Regions from separate parts of the Pelotomaculum isophthalicicum JI genome, predicted to be linked through region 2. Evidence: riboswitches for the same ligand, from Rfam matches in the RefSeq annotation. Region 2 holds a riboswitch; each other region holds the start of a gene.
What was found. A riboswitch is a leader RNA that binds a small molecule or an ion and turns the genes downstream of it on or off. The one in region 2 is predicted to bind molybdenum cofactor.
Positions count from the first base shown of each region.

Region 1 (4,487 bases), on a different contig from region 2:
TATATGTCGTGTCCCCGTAGACGGTAGCGACAACGCTACCGCTGCCGATGATCTGGTAGCCCGCCACTCCCACGTTATCCTGGGCGTCAGACCAGGTCAGGGACACACTGTTTTTGGTAATGCCGGAAGGCGTCAAGCTGCCGTTAGTCCAGTAAGGTGGGGTGGTATCGGGCTCGGCCGGGGTCGAGGCATTGGCTGTCGGCCCGCCGGTGCTCCAGTTGTTGCCGGCGTCGACGGCTTCCACCCTGAAGTTGTAAGTGGCGCTGCTGTTCAGGCCAGTGAGGTTGTATTGCACCAGGCCGCCCGCCTGCGTATACGTCGCGCTGCTCACGGTATAGGCCACCGCGCCGTCCTGGTAAATCTGATAGCCGGTCACCCCCACGTTATCCGAGGCGGGAGTCCAGGTCAGGGTGAGCCCGCTGTAAGTCACGTTGGAAACGGTCAGCGAACCTCCGTCAACCCAGACGGGCGCGGTGGTGTCGGCAGGACCGTCATGAGTCAGGTCCCCGGTGAACTTGGCAACGAAGGCGTCACTGGCGCCGCTAAGCGAAGGTTGGCATGCGCCGGTAGTAATCGGGAAGCCGCTGGCGGCGGGCAACCCGGTCAGGTAGACGTTGCCCCAGGCGTCCAGCGTCATGTCATAGGGTGTATCATTGCTGTTGGCCCCCCCGAAGTATGTGGAGGCGAGCAGGCCTGACGGGTCGCTGGCCGTCCTGGTCAGGTCGCCCTTCATCCTGCTGATGACGATGTCGGTGCCGCTGGTGCCGTTTCTAGCCGTGCTGTAGGCCCCAGCAGAGCACGGGTAGGAACTAGGACTCGAAGAAGTACCTTCAATATATAAATTGCCACCGGAATCCAAAACTATTTTCCTCAGTGTATCGGCGACGCTCGTGCCGAGATAGGTCGCGGCGAGCCGCTGGGTCAGGCCGCCGTTCAGCTCGGCGATGAACATCTCATTGACGCCGTTGCTGCCCGTCTGGTAGGCTGAGGCGTAGCCAGGGCCGGCGGAGACAAAATCAGTTTCTGTCGTATATCCGCCGGCGTATACCACCGTGTTCCCGCCGGCGTCCTTGCCCAGGGCAATTGAAACGAGGGTTTCGCCGCCGCTACCGGTGCCGAGGTAGGTGGAGGCCAGGAGGTTGGCCAGATTGTTATCCAACTCGGATACAAAACTCTGGAGGTTGGCATTTGTGTTTTTTACCTGGTTATAAGCGCCCGGGGTGACCGGCAAGTTTTTTGACGCGTTATATACAGTATTTCCTGCCACGTAGACATTGTCGCTGCTGTCGATGGACATGCAATATATGGTAGTTGCGGCCGCGCCGCCCAGGTAGGTGGAGGCGCGTAGTTCGGACAGGTCGGGGCTAAACTTGGAGATGAACCCGTCGGTAATCGCGGTGGTTGCTTTGTGCGCCTGCTGGTAGGCGCTGGAGGTGGTGGGTAAATTCCCGTCCATGTACGTTGTCCCGGCCACGAAGACGTTGCCCTGGCTGTCTATACCAATGGCGTTTGGCCGGTCATTGTCAGCGCCCCCCAAATAGGTGGCAGACTTGAGCTGGGAGAGGTCGCCGCTCAGCCTGGCAACGAAAATGTCGCTGGATGAATGCGTGTCAACGTAACCTTGATATGCCCCGCCCGGGTGGGGAAAGTCGGGCGACATGGTGTACCCGGTCAGGTAGACTTCGCCCGACGGGGCGACCGCCAGGCAATTGCCGGTATTATTAATTGAATCGGCAGCGCTCCCGCCCAGATAGGTGGCCGCGAGGAGCCGGGTGAGGTCGGGGCTCATTTTGGCCACGAACATGTCACCGTTGGCGGTGTCTATTTGTGTATTCCCGAAACCCTGCGACGCGCCCGGGAAGGTCGGCGACTTGGTGGTGCCCGCCACGTAGACGTACCCGTACTTGTCCAGGGCGATGCAGTAGCCCGTTTCCGCCCCGCTGCCGCCCAGGAAGGTGGAACCCAGCAGCGGGTCGATCACCAGGGGACAGGCGCGGTTATACTCGCCTAGTTCAAAGCCGTAACTGCCGCCGTTTACCACGTAAGCGACATTAACTTCAACGCGCTGCCCGCCGATTTCCTGGTAGGCGGACGGGCGGGTCATTTCGACCGTGCCTAATTTTGTGGACAGCTCCAGCTCGCCCCGGTCATTGACGGTGAGCTTGTCCGCGCCGGTAACTTTAACCGCGATGGCGGCAGGGTCGCCGCCGGGGGCCACGGTAAAGATTTTCTCCACGTTGTCGCCGTGAGCTTTAAGGTTCACGCTGATCTTGTCGTAAACCTCGCCCAGGGTGATCATGCCGTAAGACGGCAGGTTGGTCCGCCACTTGCCGCTGTCGTCGCCGAGGTAGTAGTTGACGGAGGCGCCCGGTTCTCCCACCGGGGCCGGCGCCAGCGCCCTGGCCCCGGCAAACTCCTCTCTTACCGCCCAGCCACCGTCTTCACCTTTGGGCAAGGCGTAAGTTAGGCCGTCATTAGTGACAAAGACGGTTCCAGCGAAAGTGCCGGCGTAAAACTTAACTCGCTCGTCTTTAATCTGGCCCTCGTTTGGCAAGAAGGGCACTTGGACGGAGGCCATTTTCGCCTGCATCTCCGGGGTAGCGCCGCCGGCCGCGGCTGTTACGGCGCTACCCGCCAGAGCGAAGGTCCCACCTAGGCAGAGCAGCGCCGCGGTTAACAAACCAATAATTAATTTTCTGAAGCGCAAAATGATATCACTTCCTTTGCTAATGGTGTTGCCGCCGGGCAAAATAACCGATGACTTTTACGAATCTTCCGATGAATTTTCCTGTTCAAATCGCTCCTGGCTAAATCCGGCATCTACATCATGGTTTACCCAACTATCACCCCCCCCAAAAAAATCTCTAGTCAATCTCCCGCAAACAAAAAACAGCCGTGTACGGAAAACGCACACAGCCGTTGAAGATAACTGGCACTAGACCCTTTCCGCACTGGGAGGCATACCCTTTTCAAGGTATACCCTATCGGTCAGCCGCCATAGCCCTTAAAGCCAAGGATAATGTGCCAAATAGCCACAGGCGGGTAGACTCGGGTGGTGGTATGAAATTGTTAGTTTCCGGTAAACATTGGTTGAAAAGCAATAAACCAGTATGTCATAAGTCAAATAGCCACAGGCGGGTTACTCGGATGATATGATACTGATCTGGTTCTATGAACATATACCATGATATTCTACATTGTGGAACAAATTCCTACCCGCTTAAAAAAATTTGTCTAGGTAGGAAAACCCCGGTCTGACGGCCGGGGCTGAGAATAACAGCTCATTTCACCTGATTTTAAGAGGTCGTAGCACCTGATCCGGCCGCGGAAAAACCCGCTTCAAGGGTGTAGGTGGTATTCTTGGGCACGACTCGGAAGTAATAAGTGGTAAGAGGGCTTAGCTCATATGCACTATTATCCGAAGTGTCCCCGGCCACGAATGAGAAAGGAGCGGTACCGGTGATGTCACTTACATTAAGTTTCGTAAAGCCCGTCCACTGGTTGGTGGAATAGTAGACGTCATACGCTTCGGTTGCGCTAGAATTGGTGATGCCGCTGGCGTTCCAGTGCACTGTCAGCGTGGTGCTGGTTGGAGTATCAACCGTGGGCCTGTTGTCCAACCAGGCGGGGAGGTCGTTGCTAAGTGAGCTGAAACTGAGCTGGTTGTTGGTTATTTGGGCATGGGTCCAGGAATTGCCGCTTATGTCAGTGACAGGCGGCACGTCCAGGGTATAGCTGTGGGTGCCGGCGGAATAATCCCGGTTATAGCAGGTATTGGTATTGCCCTGGACCGTCTCGGGGAAGAAGAAGAAGGTGTTCGCGGTATTGGCAAATGGCTTGTAATTCTCGGCACCTGAAACGGCGTAGGCATCGATAGTGTCGTCATAGACAACTGCCGTACCGCCTTTTTTATAGTTTGCCACCAGGCCGTTGGGATCACTTAAACTTAATAAGGTGGCGGCAGTGGTGGAGTTGACGGGCCGGTCAAAAATGACGCCCACGTTGGGCTCATAAGGCACGTTTGAGGTGCCCACAGTGTAGGTGACAACTGGCGCAACACTATCACTGAAAGCATTGTCATTTGCAGGAGTGACGTTTAAAGGAGTCCTGAAAGTGAAGGTGAAGTCGCTCCTGTTCCGGTAGTTGCCCAGGGTCAAAAGATTGTCGTCAGCAACGGTAGCCGCTTTGATCGTCACGTCGTAAAGCTCGTTGAAAGCCAGCGCGTTATCAAAGGTCAGGGTTACGGTCGTCCCCTTGTTGAGGTTGCTGTCGCTAATACCGCTGCAGCCGCTTCCCGAATTCTTGGAGTAACTGAACGACGGGTTAGAGCTGTCATATTGCCTTGTAACTATAAACTGGCTCGAATCAAATTCATTGGTGTTAACTGATTGCTTACTGAAGAAGATCTTTAAGGTTTTGGTGCTTTGCGTGTAACTGTAGCCGTTGCAGTTAAACGCCTTGTTGCCCGCGCCGCTGCCGTTGCCGTT
Region 1 covers NZ_JAKOAV010000033.1:11,177-15,663, reverse strand. The annotation lists gene L7E55_RS14370 (DUF7948 domain-containing protein) at 1-2,707, opposite strand, end outside; molybdenum cofactor riboswitch at 2,924-3,066, opposite strand; gene L7E55_RS14365 (fibronectin type III domain-containing protein) at 3,297-4,487, opposite strand, start outside.
Region 1: it holds a riboswitch for molybdenum cofactor, as region 2 does, so the genes downstream of both, L7E55_RS14370 (DUF7948 domain-containing protein) here and L7E55_RS11700 (FN3 associated domain-containing protein) in region 2, are expected to answer to the same signal.

Region 2 (4,487 bases):
AAGGCGGTGAGCAGGGAGTCGGCCAGGGTCCTGGTGTCGCCCTGGCCCAGGGCGATCATGCCCGGCCCCAGTGGAATCAGAGTGGCCATCAACCCGAACATGGGCCCCAGGCGGGCCACCAGGTCGGTCCTGTTGGTGATCCCGGCGTAATGCAGTTCCTCGCCGGCAAGCAGCCGGCGGGCCAGGGCCTGCAGGGAGGTGGCGGGCAAATGGCGGTGCTTGATCAACTCGCCCAGAGCCGCTTTCTGGCGCCGGAACAACCGGCTATTTTCGATCTCGTCCATGATCTGAACGGCTTCTTTCCCCTGAAAGGCGTCAACCAACTCCGGCACCCTTACCCGTGCCCGGCGCCGCTCCATGAGGGTTTCCACAAGCAGGCCGCCCAGTTCAATCACGGTAAAGGCCAGTAACAGCAGCAGGACCGCGACGGTAGGCATTAGTAAAGCCGACGAGATGACATGCATTGTATCTTTCAACGGGGTTAACACAGATATTGTCACCTAGCTACCTCCTTTGCGTATTCCAAGTACCTCTTAATCGCGCCGGTTAGAAACAGGAGTAGAAACACAACCGCCGCGTAACCGTCCTGTATATCTGCCTCCTCCTGTAACTTCAAGGGTATATCATCGGCCGACATCTCGAAAACACGCCAGGGTTGTACATCCGGCTGCTCCGGGGTGACACCGCCGGTAGTTGAAGCGGCGGCAACTTCCTTTTTTTCCGCCAGGTACTGCCGGTTGGCTTCCGGCACCGGCTGTTCGGCAGGTATCTCCGGCTGCCTATCGGCAGTTGTCGAATCGCCGGCAGCCGCCTTTTTCTCCGCCGGGCTCTGCCGGTTGGTGGCGATAATCTCATTTTCCGCCGGGGAACGCCGTCCACTCTCCGGCACTGGCGCTTTTTTGGGCATCTCCCGCGACCCGCTCTGCTGAGAACCTGCGTTAGTCAGGCTTTGACCATGCACGACGCAGGAAGCCGACAGGTTCCCGGCCACAGTCCTCGCGGTGATGGTGGCCGTGCCGGGGCCGACCACCGTCACCAGGCCGTTGCCGTCGACCGTGGCCACCCTGGTGTCGCTGGAACTCCAGGTCACGTCGTGGTCCATGGTGTTGTATGGTTCTATGCTCGCCACCAACTCAATGGTGTTACCGACTTTGAGACTGGCCGTGTCCTGGTCGAGGGTGATCTTGGTGGGCGGCCCGGCCGGCCTCTTCGCCGGGTCCGCCGCTTTGCCCGTGAGATCAGCTTTATAGGTAAAGGTTACAACGTCGCTGTCCTCTTTGCCGGGACCGATGGTGACGGCCTTGATCACCGTGTCCTTTTTAATCTCGATGGGCCGGTTGACGCTGTCCAAATCGTCCGGCCGCAGCGGCCACCACCGCTTTGCGCTCTTGTTGTACATCGGGCTGTTAATGGTCGGGATGCTGCCGTCCGTGGTGTAATACACCTTGTCCGCGTCATTGTGCTTATTGCTGAGCTCGATCTTGGTCCCCGCGGGCACCTCTCCGCCGGCCACGCTCGCCTTCGGGCTGTCCCATTTGGGTGGGGCGTCGGTAAGCACCTCGATTTTAGCCACATATTTTAAAAACAAGTTATTGTTCTGCTCGGTAACCGCCCGCTGCCCGATGAGCAGCAGCAGCGCGTCCCGGTCGTTCATTTCGGCGGGGTTGTCACTGCCCTCGCTGCTGATCAGGGCAAGGATCGGCTCCACCTCCCGCGCGCCCTCCGGAGAGCCTGGAACGCTCCCGTCGCTGGCATGGTTGTCCATTAAGCGCGAGAAATAATAGCGCTTGTCTTTGAACAACTCCTTAACTGTAAGCGTCACTTCGTACCCGTCGTTCGACACAAATCTGATCAGCCTGGCCTCTTCTGTCATCCCCGCCAGGGCGAGCAGGTCCCTCAGCTTGACACCTTTCCCTATGTACCACTTTTTGGTAGGCCAGGTGTTGATCACACTGTACACGTGCTCGTATTGTTTCATGCCCTCGAGCTGGGACAGGGTCAAGGTCACGGGGGCAGTCACTCCGTCCCCGGTGATCTCCACCGAGTCCGACTGATCGGCCAGGGCCGCCATGGGCGCCATCAGGTTGGATAAGCCTACGAGCAGCAGCAATACCAGTAATTTCACAAAGAGCTTACAGAGCCATATATTTTTAACTGCCGGCGTGATCATACTCCCCTTATCGCCAGAAATTGACAAAACAAAAACAGCCGGGCGCGGAAAACGCGTCCAGCCGTTGTGCACAGCAGGCAAACAACCCTTTCCGCACTGGGAGGCAGGCCTGTTTCCGGGCCGGCCCTGCCGGTCAGCCGCCATAGCCGCGCGAGGCCACAGGCGGGCAGACTAGGATGTTACACTGTGGATGTCCAGAACGATATTATATTTTAACAAACATAGCGTAAACCATCATTACCACAAAAGGATAAAATTTCTACAAATAGGTTTAGACCGGTTTAGAAGATAACAGTAGAACTCCGGTTAAGCCACGCTTTCATTTAATTTATAACTACTCCTGTCTAGCCCTCGGGTTATACTTATCTAATAAATTAACCCAATAATAATCTATTAGATAACTCAAACTAAACCATGCTGTATTTGGACAAAAAACACCCCCGGGTGAAGGGGGTGGGTAGCATACCGGACGGGTAACGTTGAAAGCCGGAAATCCGCTAGCCCGAGATCAAGTCTATAAGCATGCCGTAATCCGTGACGTCAACGTAGCCGTCGGAGTCGAGATCAGCGGCGTAAATCTCAAAATCATTGGGGGTATACTCGGCACTGATAATGTCGATCATTATCCCCAGGTCTGTGACATCGATGTAGCCGTCGTAGTCGATATCCCCCTTGGCGCGGTTGGTGTAGACGAAGGTTTGCACATCGCTGTTCGTTTTTCCGTTTTGGTTGTTTTGGCCGGGGGGTCCGATCCTGACGGCCTTGATCGCTGTTTTACCGGTAGTGCTGACGGTGATCGGGTGATTGATTGTGTTCAGACCTGGGTGGTCATACCACCATCTGCTGCCAATCCAGTTATAGATCGGGCTGTTCAGGGTCGGGGTGCTGCCGTCAGTGGTATAGTAAATCTTGTCCGTGTCTTCCAGCCCGTTGTCTGGGGTACCGGGTATGGACAGCGCCACCTGGCCGTTGGCCGGGGGCGGCCCGCTGGCCGGACTAGCCTGAATGGAGCTATCCCATTGACTAGGTTGGGTGGTGAGCACTTCAATTCTGTTCACATAGGCCTGGAGTTGGGCCACGGTGAAGGTAGTGGGATTCGTCACCCCGTTTCCGTCGATCTGTACCTCGGTCGACGCGGCCAGGGCCGGCGCGGGCGCGGTCAGGCTGAACTCAGCAGCGCGCCCAGGACGGTCAGGCAAACCTTGTAAAACCAGTTTTTTTTGACTATTAACATTTTAATTATCCCTCCTTTTTTAATTCATAAACAAACAACTTTGGCTCGTCGAAGACATAAAACGTCGCCATATTATCGGTTTCCGAAAGCGGCCGGTACATGACGGGCTTGTTCAGCTCGTCGGCAATCAGCGCCAGGTCGTCCACGGACCGGACCGGGATCGCGTTCCCGCGTTCGCCAGGGATCTCTCCCTCGATGACGGCCATGCGGTAGCCGTATTTTTTAACAATTCGCCTGAACCTGGCCTCCAGGGGATCGGTCCGCCCCGCGCTTCCGCCGGTGAACCGGAGCAGCAGGGCCAGGATGACGGCGCTGAGGCCGGCGGCCGCGCCGTACAGGGCGGCCTTTTTCCGGTCGGTTTGGGCCGGCACGGACCTGGTCGCGCTGATGGCGCCGGGCTTTTCTTTAACCGGCTCCCCGCCGATCTCAAAAGCTTTCCGGACCAGCGGCACCACCAGGGTCGGGGCTATCTGATCCTTGATTTGCCCGCTGTCCGTAACGGCTTCCACGTCCACGTTCCAGCGCACGGTCAGGTTGACCTCGTTCGGAATCAGCTCCGTATCCTTGATCACCATACTGGCGAAGGTATTGTATTCCGGCAGGCGCAGCGGCAACTCCTCCTGGACGGAGACGGTCCGTTCATTGCCGCTAAAGGCTTTTTTCGGCAGCAGCACAAATTCCCGCTGCCAGATTTTTGTGTTTTCCTTGCCGGCCAGCGCTTCCGCCAGGGCGACTATTCCGTATTCGCCCCTGACCTCGGACACCCGGTCGGCGCTGAAGGTGTACTTGAAAGAGGTAGTGATGTAATCAACGAAGTTGGTCATGTACACGTTGCCCGCCCCGAGGCTATTTTCGGCGTACAGGTTGTTGCCCGGGATAAAGTAGACCCGGTAGTCCACCCGGGCTGTCTGGTTGTAGGAAACCAGCGGCACTGTCTCCCGCGCCGTGCCGTGCCAAAAAAGGGACTTCAAAAACAGGAACGATGTCAGGGCCAGCAGCGCCGCGCACATAGCCAGGCAGGCCAGCCTGACTCTCCTGTCCATCCGGTGCTTCCAGCCTTGATCATTTATATTTTTAATTGGC
Region 2 covers NZ_JAKOAV010000022.1:18,671-23,157, reverse strand. The annotation lists gene L7E55_RS11705 (MotA/TolQ/ExbB proton channel family protein) at 1-500, opposite strand, end outside; gene L7E55_RS11700 (FN3 associated domain-containing protein) at 497-2,242, opposite strand; molybdenum cofactor riboswitch at 2,238-2,360, opposite strand; gene L7E55_RS11695 (chitobiase/beta-hexosaminidase C-terminal domain-containing protein) at 2,668-3,273, opposite strand; gene L7E55_RS11690 (DUF5305 family protein) at 3,410-4,487, opposite strand, start outside.

Region 3 (4,487 bases), on a different contig from region 2:
CGCGGCTAGAAGCCGGGATCTGAAAAACTACTCGGTCTTATCGTTTCACAAAACGGTTCCCACTGTTCTGGAAATTTTGCTGAGTGATCCGGAATTAAAAATTGACGGGTTGATTCTGCCGGGGCATGTTTGTACGGTAACGGGGAGAAAGGCCTTCGATTTTGTCTCAACCAAGTTTAATGTGCCGGCTGTTGTTGCCGGATTTGAGCCGGTCGACCTGATGGAGGCGGCTTATTTGTTGCTGAAGCAGATCGTGAGCGGCCGGGCTGAAACTGTCAACGGCTACCCGCGCTTGGTCCGGGAAGAAGGGAATAATAAAGCGAAAGAAATCATGAAAGAATATTTTAAGCCGGTAGATGTTCAGTGGCGCGGTTTCGGCATGGTTCCGCAAAGCGGTCTGGCGCTGCAAGAAAGGTTTTCTTTATATGACGCGGCCGTAAAGTTCCCGGTTGAAGTTTCAGAATCCCCGCCGCCCAGGGGCTGTGCCTGCGGCGATGTCCTGAAGGGGAAAATAGTCTCGTCCGACTGCCCGTTATTCGCCAGGAAATGCACTCCTTTACAGCCGGTGGGTCCTTGCATGGTTTCCACAGAAGGAGCGTGCGCCGCTTATTATCAATACGAGTGGTCCAAGACGGGGTCTAGAGGAAATATAGGGGGGTGAGGAAATGGCTGAAGAAAAAGACAAGGACATCGTTTTGCTGTCCCACGGAGACGGGGGACTGCTTACCCATCAACTCTTGCAGGATTTTTTCTTACGGTATTTCAAAAATGACTTGCTCGACAGTTTAACTGACGCGGCTGTTTTTTCCTCGGAGCCGGGACGGATGGCGATCAGCACCGACGCGTTTGTGGTGGATCCGGTCTTTTTCCCGGGCGGCGACATCGGCAAGCTGGCTGTTTGCGGCACAATTAACGATTTGGCGGTAAGCGGGGCGCAACCGCTTTACCTGACTGCATCTTTTGTTATTGAAGAAGGTTTTCCATTCGCCGATTTGGAGAAAATAATCGCCTCCATGGCGAACACCTGCCGTGTAGCCGGCGTGCAAATAATCGCCGGAGACACTAAAGTCGTGGGCCGTGGTCAGGCGGACAAGGTATATATTACGACTACCGGAGTTGGTTACTTGCTGCCCGGGGCTAACTTGGGCTACCAGCGACTGGAGCCCGGCGACAAGGTGCTGGTTAACGGCTGCCTGGGCAATCACGGCCTAGCTATTTTACTGCAGCGGGAGGCGCTTGGCCTGGACAGCCAGATTATCAGCGACTGCGCCCCTCTAAGCATTATGACTACAGAAATTCTTAAAAGGTTTAAAGGGATTAAGCTGATGCGCGATTTAACCAGGGGGGGCCTGGCGACCAACGCGAAAGAAATTGCCATGTCTTCCGGAGTGGATTTCTGGCTGGATGAAGCAGCCTTGCCGGTGGAGGACAGTGTTAAAGGGATTACGGAACTACTGGGGCTGGATCCCCTCTACCTGGCTAACGAGGGTAAGTTTCTCATAGTCGTGGCGGCGGAAGAGGCAGGTGAGCTCTTGAGATATCTGAGAGAAGATTGGTCGGCGGAGTATGCCTGCCAGATCGGCGATATTCAGGCTGGAAAAGGAAATGTCTATTTGCGGACCGCGCTGGGAGGCGCCAGACAGCTAAATATGATGGCGGGCGCGCCCCTGCCGCGTATCTGTTAATGGGGAAGGGTTGTGTTTTATGCCCGGGGAGGAAAAAAGGGTTGTTGTAATAGGTGTGGGCAATTTACTGCTCGGTGATGATGGAGCAGGCATTCACGCGATTAACGAGCTGAAAAAAGATTCATTCCCCGCCTGCGTAAAAATAGTGGACGGCGGGACGGCGGGTATTGACTTGCTGTATTGGCTGGAAGACGCCGGCTATGCCGTTATTATCGACTGCCTGGAAGCCGGTGAGGAGCCGGGCGCTATATTTCGCATACCTGCTGAGGAAATAGCCTTTGACTCTTCTGATCAAATTATCTCCTTACATGATTTGAATCTGCAAGAGGTGTTACATATAGCGAATCAGCTGGGAAAGTTGCCGCCAACAATCATTTACGGTATCCAACCAGGGGAAATTACATTTAATGATCAACTTTCCCATGCAGTCAACAAAGCCTTGCCTTCTCTGATAAATTCAATAAAAAAGGAAATTAATCAGGCGATAAAATTTTTTTATAAATAAAAAGGAAAATAAACTTTTTTATCGAAATAAAAATACAGCTTAATCTATAGCTTATTCTCCGAGCCAGGTGACCTTAGCCTGTGGTATGGATGCCTGACCGGCGGGTATACCGGGAAACCGGTACGCCTCCCATCGTGGAAAGGAGAGCACAGTTTAGATGTCATGTTTATAAATGAGCAAGGACGATCATTTATAAGCACGAGAACTTTGCCCTTTTTTCAGGAAGGCAAAGTTTTTATTATATTCTATTGGATAAAGACATTATTACCATCTTTGGGCGGGGGGTGCGTAAATCCCATTTCTAAGAGTTATTATTACCATATTAAGGAGGGAGTAAGATTTGGGTTTAACACGGCGTGAATTTATTAAGCTCTGCATGACTTCGGCAGCCGGAGCAAGTCTAATCACTTTGCTGGGGCCCGATCTCGAAGAAACTCTGGCTTTTGCGGCTGACGGCAAACCTCCGGTAATCTGGTTGCAAGGCGCCAGTTGCACGGGGTGCTCTATTTCGTTGCTAAACAGTGTCGAACCGGCGATTGAAAAGGTGCTTCTCGACGTTATCAGCTTAAGGTATCATCCTAATGTTATGGCCGGGTCAGGTCATCTTTGCGCGGAAGTATTGGAGGAAGCGGCGTCAAAATTAAATAATCAGTTTATCCTGGTAATTGAAGGCGGCATTCCCACCAAGGAGAAAGGGGCTTACTGCACCATCGCGGAAAAAAATAATAAAGAATTAACCATGCTGTCAGCCGTGACTACCCTTGGCAAGGCAGCCAGCGCCGTGATTGCAGCCGGCAATTGCGCCTCGTTCGGCGGCATACCCGCCGCGGCGCCCAATCCTACCGGGGTGGTGGGTGTAAATCAGGTGGTTAAAGATAAACCTGTCATTAATCTTTCCTTATGTCCGATGCATCCCGACCATTTCCTGGGCACGGTTGTTTACGTGTTGAAATACGGCCAAATTCCGGAATTGGACAAGTTTGGGCGCCCCAAGATGTTCTATCCTGAACCGATTCACGATAATTGTTTCCGGCGGCAGTATTTTGATGTTGGCAAATTCGCCCAGTATATTGGTGATGAAGGGTGTCTGGCTTATTTGGGCTGCAAGGGTTTTGTGGCCACCTCGGACTGCTATAAGCGGGGCTGGAACAATAATGTGAACTGGTGCATAAAGGCCGGGGCTCCTTGTCAGGCTTGTTCAGAACCTACTTTTCCTGACCAAAGCGCGCCTTTCTATGGCGTGTATCCCCTGACCAACAAAGAAAAGGTTACTTACGCACCGGTTGTGCCTAACCTGAAAATAGAGTTTCCGGAAAAGAAGAAAACTAGTTAGTTAAAGTAATTCTAGTTGATAGGGGTGAAAAATATAAAGTGGCACAACAAATTATTATTGATCCGGTAACCCGGATTGAAGGACACCTGAAGATTGAAGTGGAAGTAGATGGCGGAAAAGTTATTGACGCCAAATCAAGCGGGACTTTATTCAGGGGCTTGGAATTAATTTTAAAAGGGCGCGATCCTCGCGATGCCTGTCATATTATGCAGCGGATTTGCGGAGTTTGTCCGATTGCCCACGGCACGGCCTCGATGCTGTGTCTTGATGACGCTTTTGGCGTGAAGCCGCCGACAAACGGCAGGATCGTCCGCAATTTAATCCAAGGGGCAAATTATTTGCAATCCCATGTGCTGCATTTTTACCACCTGGCGGCTTTGGATTATGTCAAGGGGCCTGAAACGGCGCCCTTTATCCCGCGTTATGAAGGCGATTACCGCTTGCCTCAAGATATTAACGACCTGGCGGTGCAGCATTATATCAAGGCTTTGGACATCCGTAAAAAAGCGCAAGAGATGCTGGCTATCTTTGGGGCAAAAATGCCTCACGTCACAGTGTTTACCGCGGGCGGAGTGACTGAAGTCGTGACGGCCGAAAAAATCGCCCAGTTCAGACAGTACCTGCGTGAAATAACCTCTTTTGTGGATGACGTGTATATCCCGGATGTGCTCGCGGTGGCGAAGATTTATGGCGATGACGGGTTCAGCATCGGGACAGGCTGTAAAAACATGCTGGCTTATGGCGGCATCAAACTGACCGATGAAGACGATCCGGACGGGCAAAAACAGTTGTTTAAGCGTGGCCGCTATATCAACGGTCAGTTTTTACCGCTTGACAAGACTAAAATAACTGAAGAGGTAAAATATTCCTGGTTCAAAGATGGAACTGGAAAATATCCTGGAGAAGGAGTAACCGAACCGGCTCCCGGAAAGAAGGGCGCGTACTCCTGGTTAAAGGCGCCTCG
Region 3 covers NZ_JAKOAV010000030.1:29,533-34,019, reverse strand. The annotation lists gene hypD (hydrogenase formation protein HypD) at 1-661, shown strand, start outside; gene hypE (hydrogenase expression/formation protein HypE) at 666-1,685, shown strand; gene L7E55_RS13845 (HyaD/HybD family hydrogenase maturation endopeptidase) at 1,705-2,190, shown strand; molybdenum cofactor riboswitch at 2,235-2,351, shown strand; gene L7E55_RS13840 (hydrogenase small subunit) at 2,531-3,523, shown strand; gene L7E55_RS13835 (nickel-dependent hydrogenase large subunit) at 3,562-4,487, shown strand, end outside.
Region 3: it holds a riboswitch for molybdenum cofactor, as region 2 does, so the genes downstream of both, L7E55_RS13840 (hydrogenase small subunit) here and L7E55_RS11700 (FN3 associated domain-containing protein) in region 2, are expected to answer to the same signal.